DNA from 4 places in the Lysinibacillus sp. NPDC097279 genome. Region 3 is predicted to be linked to each of the others. Evidence: riboswitches for the same ligand, from Rfam matches in the RefSeq annotation. Region 3 holds a riboswitch; each other region holds the start of a gene.
The links. Region 3 has a riboswitch for S-adenosylmethionine ahead of ACIQ1H_RS14445 (O-acetylhomoserine aminocarboxypropyltransferase/cysteine synthase family protein). Riboswitches for the same ligand answer to the same signal wherever they lie in the genome.
Positions count from the first base shown of each region.

Region 1 (4,203 bases), on a different contig from region 3:
GATTCAACTGATCCATTACCCTAAATGTACAACTTGTAAAAAAGCACAGAAGTGGTTAAACGACAATGGCGTTTCATACGAAGAGGTACACATTGTTGAACAAGCACCTACGAAAGAGCAAATTAAAAGTTATTGGCAGGCTAGCGGGCAGCCATTAAAGAAATTTTTCAACACATCTGGCATGAAATATCGCGAACTTGGGTTGAAGGATAAACTGGCGGAAATGTCGGAAGATGAACAGCTCACACTACTTGCTTCTGATGGTATGTTAATTAAGCGACCAATCGTTACTGATGGAAAAAAAGTAACGTTAGGATTTAAAGAATCAGATTTTGAACAAGCGTGGAAATAACAGCTTTAATCCTTGTTTTTATGAAAGAAGTATGGCACACTGAAAGTGAATATATTACATATTTATGGAGGGGTTTTTGGCATGAGCACACCTAAAGACTTACGTTACTCTGAAGAACACGAATGGGTAAAATTAGAAGATGGTAAAGTACGTATCGGTATTTCGCATTTTGCACAATCTGAATTAGGAGACATCGTTTTCGTTGAGCTTCCACAAGTTGGCGACGAAATTAAAACTGATGATCCATTTGGCAGCGTAGAATCAGTAAAAACTGTTTCTGAATTATACGCACCGATTTCAGGTACTGTAGTGGAAGTAAATGCAGATCTAGAAGATAGCCCAGAATTCGTAAACGAATCACCATATGAAAAAGCATGGATGATCGTTGTAGAGCCTGCTGATGCTTCAGAGCTTGAAAACCTTATGACTGCAGAACAATACGAAGAAATGATTGCAGAATAAACAAGCCTATAATAGAAAAACGTCGGAATACATACCGGCGTTTTTTATTATATAACACAGGTATGCAATTGTTTTTTGAGCTTTACAAAGCGTGACTCTTCAAGTAAATGAAAGTCCAAGTAACTCACATCAAATGTTATCCAAATTGCAAAGTGACATATAGAAAATATTGTTAACGTGTAGATCTATGCATAGTGTGGAATCCAATAATTGCAATGAATTGTTGTAGTAGATAACTGCTAAATGGGGGTGGCGTGATGTTCGAAGGGAAATGTTTAATTGTGGAGGGCCGTTCGGATAAGCTTCAAATAGAACCTATTTTGAGTGAAGATGTTACAATACTTTGTACAAATGGTACAATTGGTGTGCATCAATTAGAAGAATTACTCGACCCATATGAGGGCTATGAGCTCTATACATTTTTTGATGCAGATGCATCTGGAGATAAATTACGAGCATTGATGGACAGACATTATCCTGAAGCAGAGCATTTGCGAACGATGCCTACTTATAAAGAAGTAGAAACTACACCGAGGAAAGTGCTTGCAATGATTTTATTGCGTGCGCATTTTTCCATCCATAATGAATATATTTTGTAAGGTTGGTTAAAAAATGGAAGAATGGTCAAAAGAGCAGTGGGAAGCAGCAGTAAAATCTGGTGAAAAAACTGCCTTTTATTTATATACACCGATGTGCGGAACGTGTGCAGTTGCTTCTAAAATGATGGATATTATAGAACAATTATTGCCACAGTTAAAATTAGGTAAGGCAAATATTAATTTTTTAGAGCAAATAGCTTATGATTTTCAAATCGAAAGTGTCCCGTGTTTACTCGTTAGTGATGGTGGATCAGTTATAGAAAAGGTTTATGCATTTCAATCCGTACCTTTTTTATACGAATTGTTAAAAAAACCAATTGACTGAACTTTGCTAGCATGGTAAAGTAACAACTATATTAAAAACTATTAAATATATCGAACTCTTATAAAGAGCGGCGGAGGGAAGTGCCCTATGAAGCCCGGCAACCATCACAAATGTGAAAAGGTGCCAAATCACTCAAAGATTTTTCTTTGAAAGATGAGAGAACGGTTTAGCGTATAAAGTACGTGACCCCTTCTACTTGTCTGTGAGTGAAGGGGTTTTCTATATGAGAAAAGGAGTTTCGCTATGATACAGCTTCAAAATATTACGAAGAAATACAAAACCGCAAATGGCGAATTAACTGCTGTTAAAGATGTTAATCTTACAATTAACAAAGGTGAGATTTTTGGCATTATTGGCTATAGTGGCGCTGGTAAAAGTACGATGATTCGTTTATTAAACGGTTTAGAAAAGCCGACAACTGGTTCGGTGAAGGTGAATAACCAAGAATTTTCATCTATTAAGGGTCAAAAGTTGCGTGATGCTAGACAAAAGGTAAGTATGATTTTCCAACATTTTAACTTACTTTGGTCAAGAACAGTTGCAGAAAACATTGCATTTCCACTTGAAATTGCAGGTGTAGCTAAAAGTGAGCGAGACGCACGTGTGAAAGAACTTATTGCACTTGTTGGTTTAGAAGGTCGTGACAAATCGTATCCATCACAACTGTCAGGTGGTCAAAAGCAACGTGTTGGCATAGCACGAGCACTTGCCAATAATCCTGAAGTGCTGTTATGTGATGAAGCTACATCAGCACTGGATCCAGAAACAACGGATGCAATCCTCGATTTGCTTGTCGATATAAACGAACGATTAGGCTTAACAATCGTATTAATTACTCATGAAATGCATGTTATTCGCAAAATCTGTCATCGTGTAGCGGTAATGGAAGCTGGAGAAATTGTTGAACGTGGTGAAGTACTACAAGTGTTCCAAGCACCACAAGCAGCGATCACTAAAAAATTCGTATCACAAATTACCGATACGAAGGAAACGCAGGAGACAGTTGCACAGCTTAGAATGAATTATCCAACAGGACACCTTGTTAAGCTTGTATTTGTTGGTGAAAAGACAGAGCAGCCAGTTATATCACATTTAGTAAAACAGTTTGATGTAGAAGTTAGCATTGTCCATGGTAATATCTCGCAGACGAAAAATGGTGCATACGGTACTCTTATTGTACAAATTGATGGCACAGAGACAAATGTAGCAGCTGCATTAAATTATTTAAATACAGTTGAAGTACAAACGGAGGTGATTGCAAATGCTAACTAGTCTCTTTCCAAATGTCGACTGGGAAAAAATGTGGACAGCCACATATGAAACACTTTATATGACCACTTTATCTACAGTCGTAACATTTATACTTGGTTTAGCCATTGGCATAATCCTCTTTTTAACGAGTCCAAACCAATTATGGGCCAATAAAATTGTTAACTTTTTAACAGGATCGGTCGTTAATATATTCCGTTCGATACCATTTATCGTGTTAATTATTTTACTCATTCCATTTACGAAGTTTTTACTTGGGACAATCCGAGGAGCAAATGCAGCCCTACCAGCACTTATTATTGGTGCTGCCCCATTCTATGCACGAATGGTACTAATTGCATTACGTGAAATTGATAAAGGTGTTGTTGAAGCAGCACGCTCGATGGGTGCTAAAACGTCCACGATTATATGGAAAGTTCTAATTCCAGAATCATTACCAGCACTTATTTCTGGGATTACTGTAACGGCTGTAGCACTTGTTGGATATACGGCAATGGCTGGTATTATTGGTGCTGGCGGTCTAGGAAACTTAGCCTTTTTAGATGGCTTCCAACGTAATCGCCAAGATGTGACATTAATGGCAACTATTTTGATCTTAGTAGTCGTATTTATCATTCAATGGATTGGCGATATGATTACAACGAAAACAGACAAACGTTAAAAAGGTTAAACCGGTATTTACCGCTAACATATTGTTTGAACAAATAAAGGGAGTGTATACAAATGAAGAAGTTATTAGCAGGATTATTTTTATCAGTACTTGTATTGGCTTTAGCAGCATGTGGTGCTGGTAACAAAGACGAAGCAGGATCAACAACTGGAGATGACAGTGCAAAAACTGAAGATAAAGTAACATTAAAAATTGGTGCTTCTAACACACCTCACGCAGTTATTTTAGAACAAGCAAAACCGATTTTAGCAAAAGAAGGTATTGATTTAAAAATCGAAACGTACCAAGACTATGTATTACCTAACCAAGATTTAGAGTCAAAAACTATTGATGCAAACTATTTCCAACATATCCCTTATCTTGAATTACAAATTAAAGATAATGGCTATGATTTTGTAAATGCAGGTGGCGTACATATCGAGCCAATCGGTATTTACTCTAAAAAATATAAATCACTTGAAGACCTTCCTAAAGGTGCAACAATTTTATTATCGAACTCAGTTTCAGACCATGGCCGTATGTTGTC
Region 1 covers NZ_JBIWDA010000004.1:75,534-79,736, reverse strand. Annotated here, with positions in the region: gene ACIQ1H_RS16390 (arsenate reductase family protein) at 1-352, shown strand, start outside; gene gcvH (glycine cleavage system protein GcvH) at 434-814, shown strand; gene ACIQ1H_RS16380 (toprim domain-containing protein) at 1,072-1,413, shown strand; gene ACIQ1H_RS16375 (thioredoxin family protein) at 1,427-1,738, shown strand; SAM riboswitch class I at 1,794-1,898, shown strand; gene ACIQ1H_RS16370 (methionine ABC transporter ATP-binding protein) at 1,982-3,010, shown strand; gene ACIQ1H_RS16365 (methionine ABC transporter permease) at 3,000-3,668, shown strand; gene ACIQ1H_RS16360 (MetQ/NlpA family ABC transporter substrate-binding protein) at 3,731-4,203, shown strand, end outside.
Region 1: linked by a shared signal. The riboswitch ahead of ACIQ1H_RS16370 (methionine ABC transporter ATP-binding protein) and the one ahead of ACIQ1H_RS14445 (O-acetylhomoserine aminocarboxypropyltransferase/cysteine synthase family protein) in region 3 are both predicted to bind S-adenosylmethionine.

Region 2 (4,203 bases), on a different contig from region 3:
ATTCAGGAAGAAGTTGCGTTAGGTGAGGAAAACATGGCGCAAACCGAGGGGCAATTTAATAAAATTTTAGATGCCATGACACAAGCAAAGTGCCAAAATGATCGTATGGAAAAAGAAGTGCAAGCTGTGGCACTGATTCTGAATGAGCTTGGGCTTGCATTTAACGAAGTCACAAATTCTGCAGATAAATTAGCGAGTGTTGCCCAAAACTTAAACTAATTGAAATTATTATTAATGGGAGGACCTTATTAAAATACTTTCAAATAAAATTTAATTTAAATCCGCTTTGCTTTCCGCAGGTAGGATAAGAGCCTTATGATCTTTGGGCTCTTGCTTACTTTTACAGAAAGTGAAGCGGATTTTTTTATTTTGAGGTACCTGTGGAGTTCCATGCCTTTGGGGTGTCAGGCACACAAACAATTCGCCGTATCTGGGGTGTCAGGCACACAAACAATTCGCCGTTCTGGGGTGTCAGGTACACAAACAATTCCCATATCTGGGGTGTCAGGCACACAAACAATTCGCCGTTCTGGGGTGTCAGGCACACAAACAATTCGCCGTTCTGGGGTGTCAGGCACACAAACAATTCGCCGTATCTGGGGTGTCAGGCACGCAAACAATTCACCGTACTTTATTTTTGCTAAATTTGTAATGGGTTGAACGTAAATGTTTGCAAAAAAAGTTTATACTAATAGGAGATAAATAAAGAAATTAGGGGCGATTCTTCATGGAAACAATAGTTGTATTAGGTGGCGGCATTACTGGTTTATGTACGATGCATTATTTACAACGCCAAGTATTGGAGAAAAAAATAGATGTAAAACTAGTGCTAGTTGAAAAAAATGCTTATTTAGGTGGAAAGCTTCACTCTGCGTATGACCAAGGTTTTATAATGGAAACGGGTGCTGATTCAATTGTTGCTCGGCATAAAGGGGTCATGGAGCTAGTGCAGGAGCTTAATTTTGAACAGGAGCTGGTGTACAACGAAACAGGGGTATCTTATATCTATACAAACGACGAATTACATGCAATACCAGCAGATTCAACATTCGGTATCCCTATGAGCTTATCTTCTCTTGAAGCGAGTACACTTGTATCAGACGCTGGTAAACAAATTGCATTACAGGACTTAACGATGCCAAATAAAGGATTTACTAAAGAAAGCTCAATAGGTGAATTTTTAACGTATTACTTAGGAGAAGAGCTTGTACAAAATCAAATAGCACCAGTATTAGCAGGCGTATATTCTGGAGACCTACATCAACTTTCGATTGCATCTACACTGCCGTACTTAATTGATTATAAAAATGATTACGGAAGCATCATTAAGGGGTTTGATGCAAATCGCGAACAATTTATGAAAGCTTCCAATAAAAAATTTATTTCGTTTAAAGAAGGCTTATCATCACTGATTGATCGCCTTGAAGAAACATTAACAGAAGTAGAAATTATTAAAGGTGTAGCAACAACAAGTGTAAAGAAACATGAAGGGCAATATACAATCACTTTAGCTAATAATAGAAAGCTTGAGGCTAATCACGTTGTATTAGCACTACCGAATGATGCGGTGCAAAGCTTATTACAGGACCCATCGTTGGATCGTTACTTTAAAGAATTTACGACAGCTTCTGCCATAACAATTTACTTAGGCTTTGATGTACCAGATGCAGTGTTACCAGCAGATGGAACGGGTTTTATTGTATCGCATAATTCAAATGTGCAATGCAATGCGGCAACGTGGACAAGCCGAAAATGGAAGCATACATCTACTAATAGTAAATTACTTGTACGACTGTTTTATAAGAGCATTAATCCTGCGTACGAAAAATTACGAAAGATGACAGATGAAGAACTAGCAGCTGTCGCATTAGAAGATGTGAAGAAAAGTTTAGGTATTGATGAAAAGCCAACTGTTGTTAATGTTGCAAAGTGGATCGACCAAATGCCGAAATACGATTTAGCACATCATGAAGCATTGAAGGGCTTAACAGCTGAGCTTGCAGAAAAGTATCCCAATTTATCGATAGCAGGTTGCTCTTATTTTGGAGTAGGTATTGGTGCTTGTATTCAAAATGGTAAAAAAATAGGCGAAGAGCTTGCAGAAAAACTAGTATAGCAGTGAAATAAATACGAAAATAGGTATTTTTCTGGGGAAATCTCCTTTGTTAAGTGAAATAGTCTTGACTCTATCGCCTGTAAACGATATGATTCTTTTAATTATTTGAAAAATTCATACTACATTCTTATCGAGAGAAGCCGAGGGACTGGCCCAATGAAGCTTCAGCAACCAACTCATGTCAGGTGCTAAATCCAGAAGACCTTATTGGTCGAAGATGAGAAGGAAAAACAATTACGATTCGTTAAAGCCTTCTTTTTTGTAAAAGAAGGCTTTTTATATTTTGGGAAAAAGGAAAGTGAGGCTTACGTTTATGGGATTGCTAGAAAAGTTAAAAACACATGTGTTAACTGCAGATGGTGCTATTGGTACTGTTTTATATGGCTACGGCTTGGAGTACTGCCATGAAGAAATGAATGTACAGAAACCAGAATTAATTGAAAAAATTCATAGAGAATATATTGCTGCTGGTGCAGATGTAATTCAGACAAATACTTATGGGGCTAATGCTATTAAATTAGCACGCTACGGCTTAGAATCGCGAGTGCAGCAGTTTAATGAAGCGGCGATCACGATTGCTAAACGTGCTGCAGCAGATGGTGGGCAATTTGTGTTAGGCACAATTGGGGGCATCCGCGGTATTCGTAAAAGTGATGCTACGTTAGAGGAAATTTTAACGACAGTTGAAGAGCAAGCTAATGTGTTACTTGCAGGCAATCCAGACGGCCTTTTACTTGAAACGTATTATGATTTCGAAGAGTTAAGCGCAACGTTAAAAATGTTACGTGCCAAAACAAAGCTACCAATTATTGCGCAGGTGTCAATGCATGAACCTGGCGTGTTACAAAATGGAATGGCATTAAATTATGCATTGCACGAGCTTGAGATGCTTGGTGCAGATGTAGTTGGCGTAAATTGCCGTTTAGGTCCGCATCATACCATTCAAGCATTCGAAGGTGTTGAACTTCCTGAAAAAGCATTTATGTCTGCCTATCCAAATGCCTCATTGCTAGATTTAGAGGATGGGCGTGTCGTTTATGAATCAGAAGCAGATTATTTTGGTCGAGCAGCGGTTGCACTAGTTGACCAAGGTGTTCGTTTAATAGGTGGCTGCTGTGGCACAACACCAAAGCACATTGCGGCAGCTAAAAAATATTTAGAAGAGTTAACACCTATTGAAGAAAAGTTAGCTAAGCCTGAAAAAGTAGAGATTGTACGAGAAGCAGAGCCTGCAACATATGAGCCGTTACATGAAAAGGTGAAACGTGAGCGCTCAGTTATCGTGGAGTTGGATACACCGAGGCATTTAGAGATTGATGGCTTTATTCAAGGGGCGAAAAAATTATATGAAGCAGGCGCAGATGTAGTGATGATGGCAGATAACTCACTTGCATCGCCACGCATTAGTAATGTGGCAATGGGTGCGTTATTAAAGGAAACACATGGTGTTCGACCATTAACGCATATAACGTGTCGTGACCGTAATTTAATTGGATTACAGTCGCATTTGATGGGCTTAAATGCACTTGGTATTCATGATATTTTAGCGGTTACTGGAGATCCGACTAAGGTAGGCGACTTCCCTGGTGCAACAAGTGTTTATGATGTATCTTCTATGGAGCTAATCCAACTGATTAAACAGTTGAATGAAGGTATTTCATTTTCTGGAAAGCCACTTCGTAAAAAAGCAAACTTTTCTGTAGCGGCAGCATTTAATCCGAATGTCCGTGTGTTAGATCGAGCAGTAGCCCGTCTAGAGAAAAAAATTGAACATGGCGCCGATTACTTTATTTCTCAGCCTGTTTATACGAAAGAGAAAATTATTGAAATTTATGAGGCAACAAAGCATTTAGATGCACCAATTTATATTGGGATTATGCCAGTAACAAGCTATAAGAGTGCTGAATTTTTACACCATGAAGTACCAGGTATCAAACTATCAGATGATGCACTGTCACGTATGAAGGCATGTGGTGAAGATAAAGAACGTTCAACATTAGAAGGGATTGCAATTGCTAAAGAGTTAGTAGAAGTAGCTGCAGAGTATTTCAATGGTATTTACTTAATTACACCGTTTTTACGCTATG
Region 2 covers NZ_JBIWDA010000010.1:53,586-57,788, forward strand. Annotated here, with positions in the region: gene ACIQ1H_RS22055 (protoglobin domain-containing protein) at 1-219, shown strand, start outside; gene ACIQ1H_RS22060 (hypothetical protein) at 397-660, shown strand; gene ACIQ1H_RS22065 (protoporphyrinogen oxidase) at 728-2,116, shown strand; SAM riboswitch class I at 2,241-2,340, shown strand; gene ACIQ1H_RS22070 (bifunctional homocysteine S-methyltransferase/methylenetetrahydrofolate reductase) at 2,430-4,203, shown strand, end outside.
Region 2: linked by a shared signal. The riboswitch ahead of ACIQ1H_RS22070 (bifunctional homocysteine S-methyltransferase/methylenetetrahydrofolate reductase) and the one ahead of ACIQ1H_RS14445 (O-acetylhomoserine aminocarboxypropyltransferase/cysteine synthase family protein) in region 3 are both predicted to bind S-adenosylmethionine.

Region 3 (4,203 bases):
TATTCGCAAGCGTGGACCTTTCCAAGGAGACGCAGGCATTCGAAACATGATTAATAGTGGAGAAGTGACGTATGTTGATGCCCACCTATCACACAATGCTGAATTAGTACGTCAGGGCATCATTGGTCCTATAGACTTTGCTATTATTGAAGCTGCTGCTATTACAGAAGATGGCTTATTAATTCCTACAACTTCAGTTGGTAACTCTCCGATTTTCGTACAAGAAGCAGATCAAATTATCATCGAGCTGAACGTAGCACAGCTGGATGCATTAGAAGGTGTGCATGATATTTTTGTACCTGGACCACAAGGAAAACGTGATCCTATTCCAATGCTAAATGTGTCAGATCGTCTTGGTACAATAGGGATTCCACTAAATTTAGATAAAGTTAAAGGTATTGTTATTTCAGATATTTTAGATGCGCCATCAATGATTGTTCCTGCTGATGAAGAAACCGATATTATGGCAAATCATCTACTGAATTTCTTAAGAGAAGAAATAAAAGTAGGTCGTTTAACAACAAGTTTACGTCCACTACAATCAGGTGTAGGTTCAGTGGCGAATGCTGTTTTATTGGGTTTCAAAGATTCCGAGTTTGAAAATTTAGAAGTTTATTCGGAAGTACTACAGGATGCAGTGTTTGAATTAATGGATGCTGGAAAAGTAAGCTTTGCATCTGCTACTTCTATTACCCTATCTGAGAAAGTAGGAAACCAGGTTTACGGGAATTTTGAAAAATATGCAGATAAATTAGTATTACGACCACAGGAAATTTCTAATCACCCAGAAATTATCCGTCGACTCGGCTTAATATCTGTAAATACAGCGCTTGAATTGGATATTTACGGTAATGTGAATTCGACTCATGTTTCTGGTACAAAGATGATGAATGGTATTGGAGGCTCTGGTGATTTTGCTCGTAATGCACGATTAGGTATTTTCGTAACAAAATCGTATGCAAAAGGCGGGAAAATTTCTAGTATCGTTCCTATGGTTTCACATGTAGATCATACAGAACATGATGTAGATATTATTGTAACAGAGCAAGGTGTTGCAGACTTACGAGGTTTAGCACCTAAAGAGCGTGTTGGCCTAATCATTGAAAACTGTGCGCATCCTGATTATAAAGAGCAATTATGGGCGTACTTTAATGACGCTAATGAAGCAACAGGTGGTCACCATACACCGCATGATTTAGAAAAAGCACTTTCTTGGCATGTGAATTTAGCAAAGAATGGTACAATGCTAGATGCATCATTTGCTAAATAATATATTTTAAAAAAGTGTTAGATTGACTGCCATCAATCTAACACTTTTTTGCTATGCGATTGTTTTCCCTACGATATCATAAGCCGCTACCTCGCTGTTTCACCGCCAGTTACGCCTACGTTTTGTGCTAACGTAGCAGTTATCGCTTAGGCTCAATCACTTGCTTTATGCTGCTTTTTTAAAGGCAGATGTTACTTTCGGTTCCGTTCCGTTGAATAGTCTTTTAATATTTTCGATATGCAAGATGAACGCTATGCATAAAAGGAGAATGGAAATGATCGTTGGGCCGATGCCAGGTATCCATAAATAGGTAGCTGTACAAAATACAATATAAAATTCTAACACACCGACAATTAAATAGTTTGTTGCTAAAGATAAAATCACAAATAAGATAAGTGCACATAATGCAATTTTCCAATCGACGGCAAGTAAAATTCCGATAATGGAGGCAGTTCCTTTGCCACCTTTGAAGCCCATATGGAAAGGGAAGTTATGCCCTAAAATAACACTAGCAGCCATTGTATAGATTAAGAGCCACATTTGTACTTCAGTGAATTGTGATGCATTAGAAGATAAGTAGTAAATAGCACAGAGAATAGCACCAACGCCTTTACCAATATCAATTAGGGCCACTAATATGCCGTATTTCCAGCCAAGAGACAGCGTTGCATTTGAAGCACCTGCATTGCCATGACCAGTCTTTTTTAAATCTACACCTGATAGAAATTGTGCCACTTTAGAGCCGTGAATACAGCCAATGAAATAACCAATTATTATAATAATAAAAAATACCATGGCTTTTTCCATAAAAAATGCTCCTTTCATTTTATATTCTTTATATAGTGTATGTGCTCTTATTACGTAAATTAGCAGACAGAAGTTTCAGAAAAAAATAAATTTTACTGTTGACAGAAAAAAAGTCTATGTTTATACTGTGTAACAACGATGGAAATTGAATCACATACTCTACTCTTATCAAGAGCGGCGGAGGGAATAGGCCCTACGATGCCCGGCAACCAGTGAGTGACGAACTTACTAAGGTGCTAATTCCTACAGATTCTTACTTGGATCTGGCAGATAAGGGGAGGAAAACTTGCAACCGCAACCCTCTTCTTAACTGAAGAGGGTTTTTGTTTTCTACACATAAATCCTCCTCATCTCCGGTACCATCGTAAAACCATTAAGGAGGAAGAAAATATGTCGAATTTCAAACCAGAAACATTACTATTACACGGTGGTCAAGAGCCTGACCCAGTAACAGGCTCCCGAACTGTACCAGTGTATCGTTCAACAGCTTTCGTATTTAAAGACACTGCTCATGCGCAACGTCTTTTTGCATTAGAAGAAGCGGGCAATATTTACACACGTATTACAAACCCAACTGTAGATGTTTTTGAAAAACGCATCGCATTATTGGAAGGCGGGACAGCAGCAGTAGCACTTTCATCAGGTGCAGCAGCTATCGCATTTTCAATTTTAAATCTTGCAGGAGCAGGGGATGAAATTGTAGCAGCAAGCTCTTTATACGGAGGAACATATAACTTATTAGCAAATACACTACCAAACTACGGTATTAAAACAATTTTTGTAGATGAAACAAATCCTGAGAACTTCCGATCTGCGATCAATGAAAACACAAAAGCGGTGTTCGCTGAAATTTACGGCAATCCTAGCTTAAAGGTTTTAGATGTAGAAGCAGTAGCAAATATTGCGCATGAAAATGGTCTGCCTTTAATTATCGATAGCACATTTGCCTCACCATACGGCGCAACGCCAATTGACTTTGGTGCAGATATCGTTGTTCACTCCGCGACAAAATGGATTGGTGGACATGGAACAACTTTAGGTGGCGTAGTTGTAGATGCGGGGAAATTTGATTGGACACAAGGAAGATTCCCTAGATTTACAGAGCCAGACACTTCTTATCATGGATTACGATATGGTATTGATACAGCAGCGGCTGCATTTGCCACAAAACTGCGCGTGCAATTATTACGAGATTTTGGTCCAACATTAAGTGCGGATGCTGCCTTTAACTTACTACAAGGTTTAGAAACGCTTCATTTGCGTATTCCTAAACATAATGAAAATGCATTAGCAGTTGCTGAATATTTACGTAACCACCCATCTGTGGAACATGTGAATTATAATGGATTAGAGGATTTTGCTTCGCATGATTTAGCAAAAAAATACTTGAAAAATGGCTTCGGTTCAGTGCTTACATTTGGCATAAAAGGTGGACGAGAAGCAGGGCGTCAGCTAATAGACAGCGTAAAATTATTCTCACACGTAGCAAATGTTGGAGATGCAAAATCATTAATTATTCACCCAGCATCAACAACACATCAGCAACTATCTGCTGAGGAATTGATCCAAACTGGCGTATCCGAGTCGCTCATTCGCTTATCAATCGGTTTAGAGGCAGTTGAGGATATTATCGCAGACCTAGAGCAAGCAATTGCACAAGTAACAGCAGCTACACAAAAAGTAGAAGCATAACTTAATTTAATAAAACTAGATTCCTGTCGTAGCGTTAACGTATTTTCTCATTCGAAATGCCTCATTTGGTAATGCGTATAACGTTGCTACATCAATCGTTACCTCATTCGGTAAGTTATCTGAAATTTCCTATATTTAATACCTAGTATTTTTATAAGTATTATTGACTTAATTAAAACCATGTTATATACTAGGGATTAAGTTACATGTTCGAATGGCTACCAACCTAGAACAAAAATTAAAAAGTGTCGATGTTACGTAATTCGAAATGCCGTTAATGTTTAGGTGGTAGAACAATCAATTTGTTTTCATAAGTGCTCCCCCACTTTTGAATATATATAAAGAGGGTAGCTACATAGCCAGTAGCTACTCTCACTTAAAAAACTGATCGATAAGGAGTGTTGAAAATGGGAAATGTTTATCGTGCACAAAAT
Region 3 covers NZ_JBIWDA010000003.1:133,123-137,325, forward strand. Annotated here, with positions in the region: gene scpC (succinyl-CoA:acetate CoA-transferase ScpC) at 1-1,270, shown strand, start outside; gene ACIQ1H_RS14440 (glycerol-3-phosphate acyltransferase) at 1,436-2,077, opposite strand; SAM riboswitch class I at 2,240-2,354, shown strand; gene ACIQ1H_RS14445 (O-acetylhomoserine aminocarboxypropyltransferase/cysteine synthase family protein) at 2,468-3,769, shown strand; gene ACIQ1H_RS14450 (hypothetical protein) at 4,177-4,203, shown strand, end outside.

Region 4 (4,203 bases), on a different contig from region 3:
TGGTTGTATTGAATCGAGTACAAAGAACGCTCTACAAATAGTAAGAAACAAAGGAATTCGATTAGTTGCTGCAACAGGAAGACCACTATCTATGTGCCATCGTTTACTAGAACTAGGTATCGATACGTTTATTACTGCGAATGGGGCTTATACTCGGCATGGTAATCAAATAATCCATAGCATGCCCATCGCACAAGATGTCGTACAAAGTGTAAAAGCGTTTGCTGATAATAATCGGGATAGCCTGACATTTTTTACTGACCACTTATTCATGAATAATGTTCGTCATCAAGCAACATTAAAGGCAATGAAGGAGACATTATCTTTAAATGACTATCCTCCCACGAATCATAATATTTTAAATGAGCAAGTTTACTTAATGTGTTTATATGCCAATGAGCAAGTGGAGAAAAAGTACATAACACAATTTCCAAATTTAAAGTTTGAACGATGGCATCCGACAATTATGAATGTGCTACAAGATGATGTATCAAAATCCATCGCTGTTGACGCGGTGCTAAAATATTTCAACATCCCTCGAGAAGAAGCAATTGCTTTTGGAGATGGAGAGAATGATATTGATATGTTAGAGCAAGTTGGATACGGTATTGCGATGGGAAATGGCAGTGTCGCATTAAAAAATGTTGCTGATTATGTCACGTTAAACTCGGATGAAGGTGGCATTGATTATGCATTGCGTAAGCTCCAACTTATCTAGAGTATTAAATATTATTAGAAATAAAATATTTCTGCTATCGTAATGGCCCCTAAGAGAACCTTTTTAGCTTTTAACATCTACTTCCATAGTATGTGCTCAACGCTACTTATATTTTGGATAGACAGGAATGTTATTAGATTGTATGAATAAATTGGAGTAGATGATCTCGTTACCATTGTCACATGTATTTAGATTTCAGTCAGCATATCCGTCACTGGTGGCAGTAATGAAAATGAAGTGATGTGAAATAGAAATTTAGACTGAAAGAGATAGGAGGATACGGTAAAGAGAGTAATTTTTAAAAACTGAATTTATCGAAAATAAAGTTATGATGATTGTACAATATTAATATACATGTAATAATGATTAAACCTATACAAAAGTAATTGATAGAAAAAATTGACTTTAAGAGGCTTATGGTAAGCTAAGATATTGGGAAAATTAAGGCTTTAGGTGGGGTAAATTTATGGTGCATCACGTGCAATCTCTTATTGAACATTACGGGTATTTCGGAATCATTCTTATACTAGTTGGAGGGATTGTCGGGCTGCCACTTCCTGACGAAATTTTTTTAACCTATGTAGGATATAATGTTTATCGTGAAAATTTAGAACATATTCCTGCATTAATAAGTGCTGCAGTGGGAGCAGCAGGAGGCATCACCCTCAGCTACTTTGTTGGGCGTCGATTTGGGTTACCGCTATTACAAAAATATGGGCCGAAAGTTCATATCACTGCACAAAAAATTGAGTTTACGAAAAAACTGTTTGAAAAGATAGGGCCTGTCCTATTATTAATTGGCTATTTTATACCTGGTGTTCGTCATCTAACAGCATATATTGCAGCTATTAATAATTATCCCTATAAAAAGTTTGCTGTTTATGCATATGCAGGTGCAATAATATGGACTTTCACCTTTATTACTTTAGGGAAAGTACTCGGAAATAAATGGCGTTTTGTTGGAATGTATTTATCTCAATACAGCCTATATGCCATATTGGTGTTTATCGTATTAATGCTGATTGTTTACTATGTATTTAAAAAAAGAAATACTATTAAATAAATAGTAAAAAAAGGTCTGCTTCAAATGTTTATTTGGCATTTGAGGCAGACCATTTTTATTTAAATTTAAGGCAAAATAGCAAATGAACGCACAGGGAATCCAGAAGCTTTTTCAGGCTTTGGCACAATATTGAAAATGACTGCCCCTTTGGCTGGTAGCTTATCTAAATTTGTCATCAGTTCAATTTGATATGTATCCTGATCTAGTACAAAATATTCGCCATCTAACGTACCATTTTTACGGAAATCCGCCGCTGAATCTGTATCGAATGTTTCATGACCGATGGCACTGATTTTCCGTTCTGTAAATAAAAACTGCAACGCTTCTAATCCCCAACCTGGAATATGGTTATGACCGTCTTTATCTTTATTATTGAACAAGTCCTTATCTGGCCAACGTTTACTCCAATCAGTGCGCAGTGCAACAAATGTACCTGCTTCAATTTCTCCATATTGTGCTTCAAAATCTAAAATATCTTGTACGCTTAACGTCAAGTCATTGTTCAATTCTGCTTCCTTGGACTTATCTATAACAATAAGCGGAAGGACAAGTTCTTTTAATTCTAATTCGTCTAAGTAGCGCGTATTTGCAACAAAATGAATAGGTGGATCAATATGCGTTCCATATTGCCCGGGAAACGTAAATTGTTGTGCAAAAAAGCCGTCATTATGGGAAAATAGCGTTTCAAATTTTGCATCTTCAAACATAAAGAAATGAGGAGAGTCTGGCCCGAATGTATGTGTTAAGTCGACCCATTGCTTAGTTTTTAATAGCTGTAATGCTTGTAAAAGTTCATTTGTCATTTTTATTCCCTGCTTTCTTAATTATGAGTGGTGAAACAATTGCGTCATTAAATACGAACATCGAAGTGAAAAAAGAATGATTATTCCCATCATTACGCTTCAGGCGAACCTTTCGCGGACAAGCTCAAGCCTACTACATTCAAAAGTTCATAATTTTTCTTAGAAAAACTAATAGGAAATTACCCATTAATAAAAATAAAAAAAGAGCCCTACTTGTAGAAGAGGACTCTCGTGTAACTGAAGTCAGTCTTCTCATCTTTTGGTGAATTTCACCATTTGGAATTAGCACCATGCCTAAGACTGGTTGCTGAGACTTCATAGGGCCAATCCCTCCATCTCTCTTGATAAGAAAAATATATGAATTTTCAGAAATAGTAATACCAAATACTTTAGCATACTTATAAATAGTTTACAAGTTCTATAGGAGTGCATGGTTATAAAAATAAGATGCCTTCTTTCTTACCAATATAATATGACCGCGATACTACAGCACCCACCTTCTGATAAAACAATTCGAATATTGTCTGGCGTATATTTCGCTTCGAATTTCGCTGTAACACCTGCAGAAGAAATGAGTTTTTGGACTTCATCTTGCTTGGAAAGCTGTGCGGCATTTTTAAGATCATGGGCAAACTGATCGGACCCTTCAATTTTCTCTGTTAATAATTGGGCCTGCTGCATAATCGGCTGAATTTGTTTGGCAGATGTCTTCAACTTCAATGTATTAATAGGCGGGTACTGATTTGGGTTTGGAGATGTGGGCATCGCAAGCTGTCCAGGCAAATGGTGGGGGAAAGGCGAATTAGCAACGCCCCAATTTGGATATTGATGTACATAAACATAATACGGATAAGGATTGTAATACAGCAGAATTCCTCCAATCTATAGCTAATATCTTAGTGTATCTTATGTAGAGGCATTCTATTTTGTGTTGAAGTAGCCCGTTCTTATCGAACAAAGCTTAGCGTAGTCCTCTTTTTATATATGTTGCAATGAATGTAAAAAAAGTCCGGAACGAGGATGATATTATTTTTATCAGAAAAAATGGCAATCGAAATGGCTGAAATAAAGATGTTTGAATCGAGACAATAATGCAATGTGTGCAGCCATGTAGCAATTTGATAATGCGTATACAGTAATGGCAATAGCATAAAGCAAAAAGGATTTGCCACAAGAAAGGGAGAATATGTAATAGATACTGTAGAAAAGGGGAAGATGGGATGAATCGTTTAAATTTAATTACATTAGGTGTGAAAAATATGGTTGAATCGTTGGCATTTTATCGTGATGGGCTTGGGTTCGAAGTAGTTGTCTATGGGGATGAAGCAAATCCAGATGTTATTTTCTTTAATAATGGAGGAACTAAAATATCTCTTTTCCAAATTGATCGCTTAGTAAAGGATATAAATGAAGCGAATCCACCAACTGTAGGTAATGGCTTTAATGGTATTACGCTTGCCTACAATGGAAAGTCTAAAGAGGAAGTCGATGAAGTATTTTTGTTAGCAAAAAAAGCTGGAGCAAACATTGTAAAGGAGCCTGAAACAGTGTTTTGGGGAGGTTATAGTGGCTATTTTCAAGATCCAAACGGCTTTTATTGGGAAGTGGCATACGGTGAT
Region 4 covers NZ_JBIWDA010000005.1:37,899-42,101, forward strand. Annotated here, with positions in the region: gene ACIQ1H_RS18030 (Cof-type HAD-IIB family hydrolase) at 1-718, shown strand, start outside; gene ACIQ1H_RS18035 (DedA family protein) at 1,185-1,781, shown strand; gene ACIQ1H_RS18040 (cyclase family protein) at 1,847-2,584, opposite strand; SAM riboswitch class I at 2,834-2,935, opposite strand; gene ACIQ1H_RS18045 (YuzC family spore coat inner layer protein) at 3,044-3,349, opposite strand; gene ACIQ1H_RS18050 (VOC family protein) at 3,805-4,203, shown strand, end outside.
Region 4: linked by a shared signal. The riboswitch ahead of ACIQ1H_RS18040 (cyclase family protein) and the one ahead of ACIQ1H_RS14445 (O-acetylhomoserine aminocarboxypropyltransferase/cysteine synthase family protein) in region 3 are both predicted to bind S-adenosylmethionine.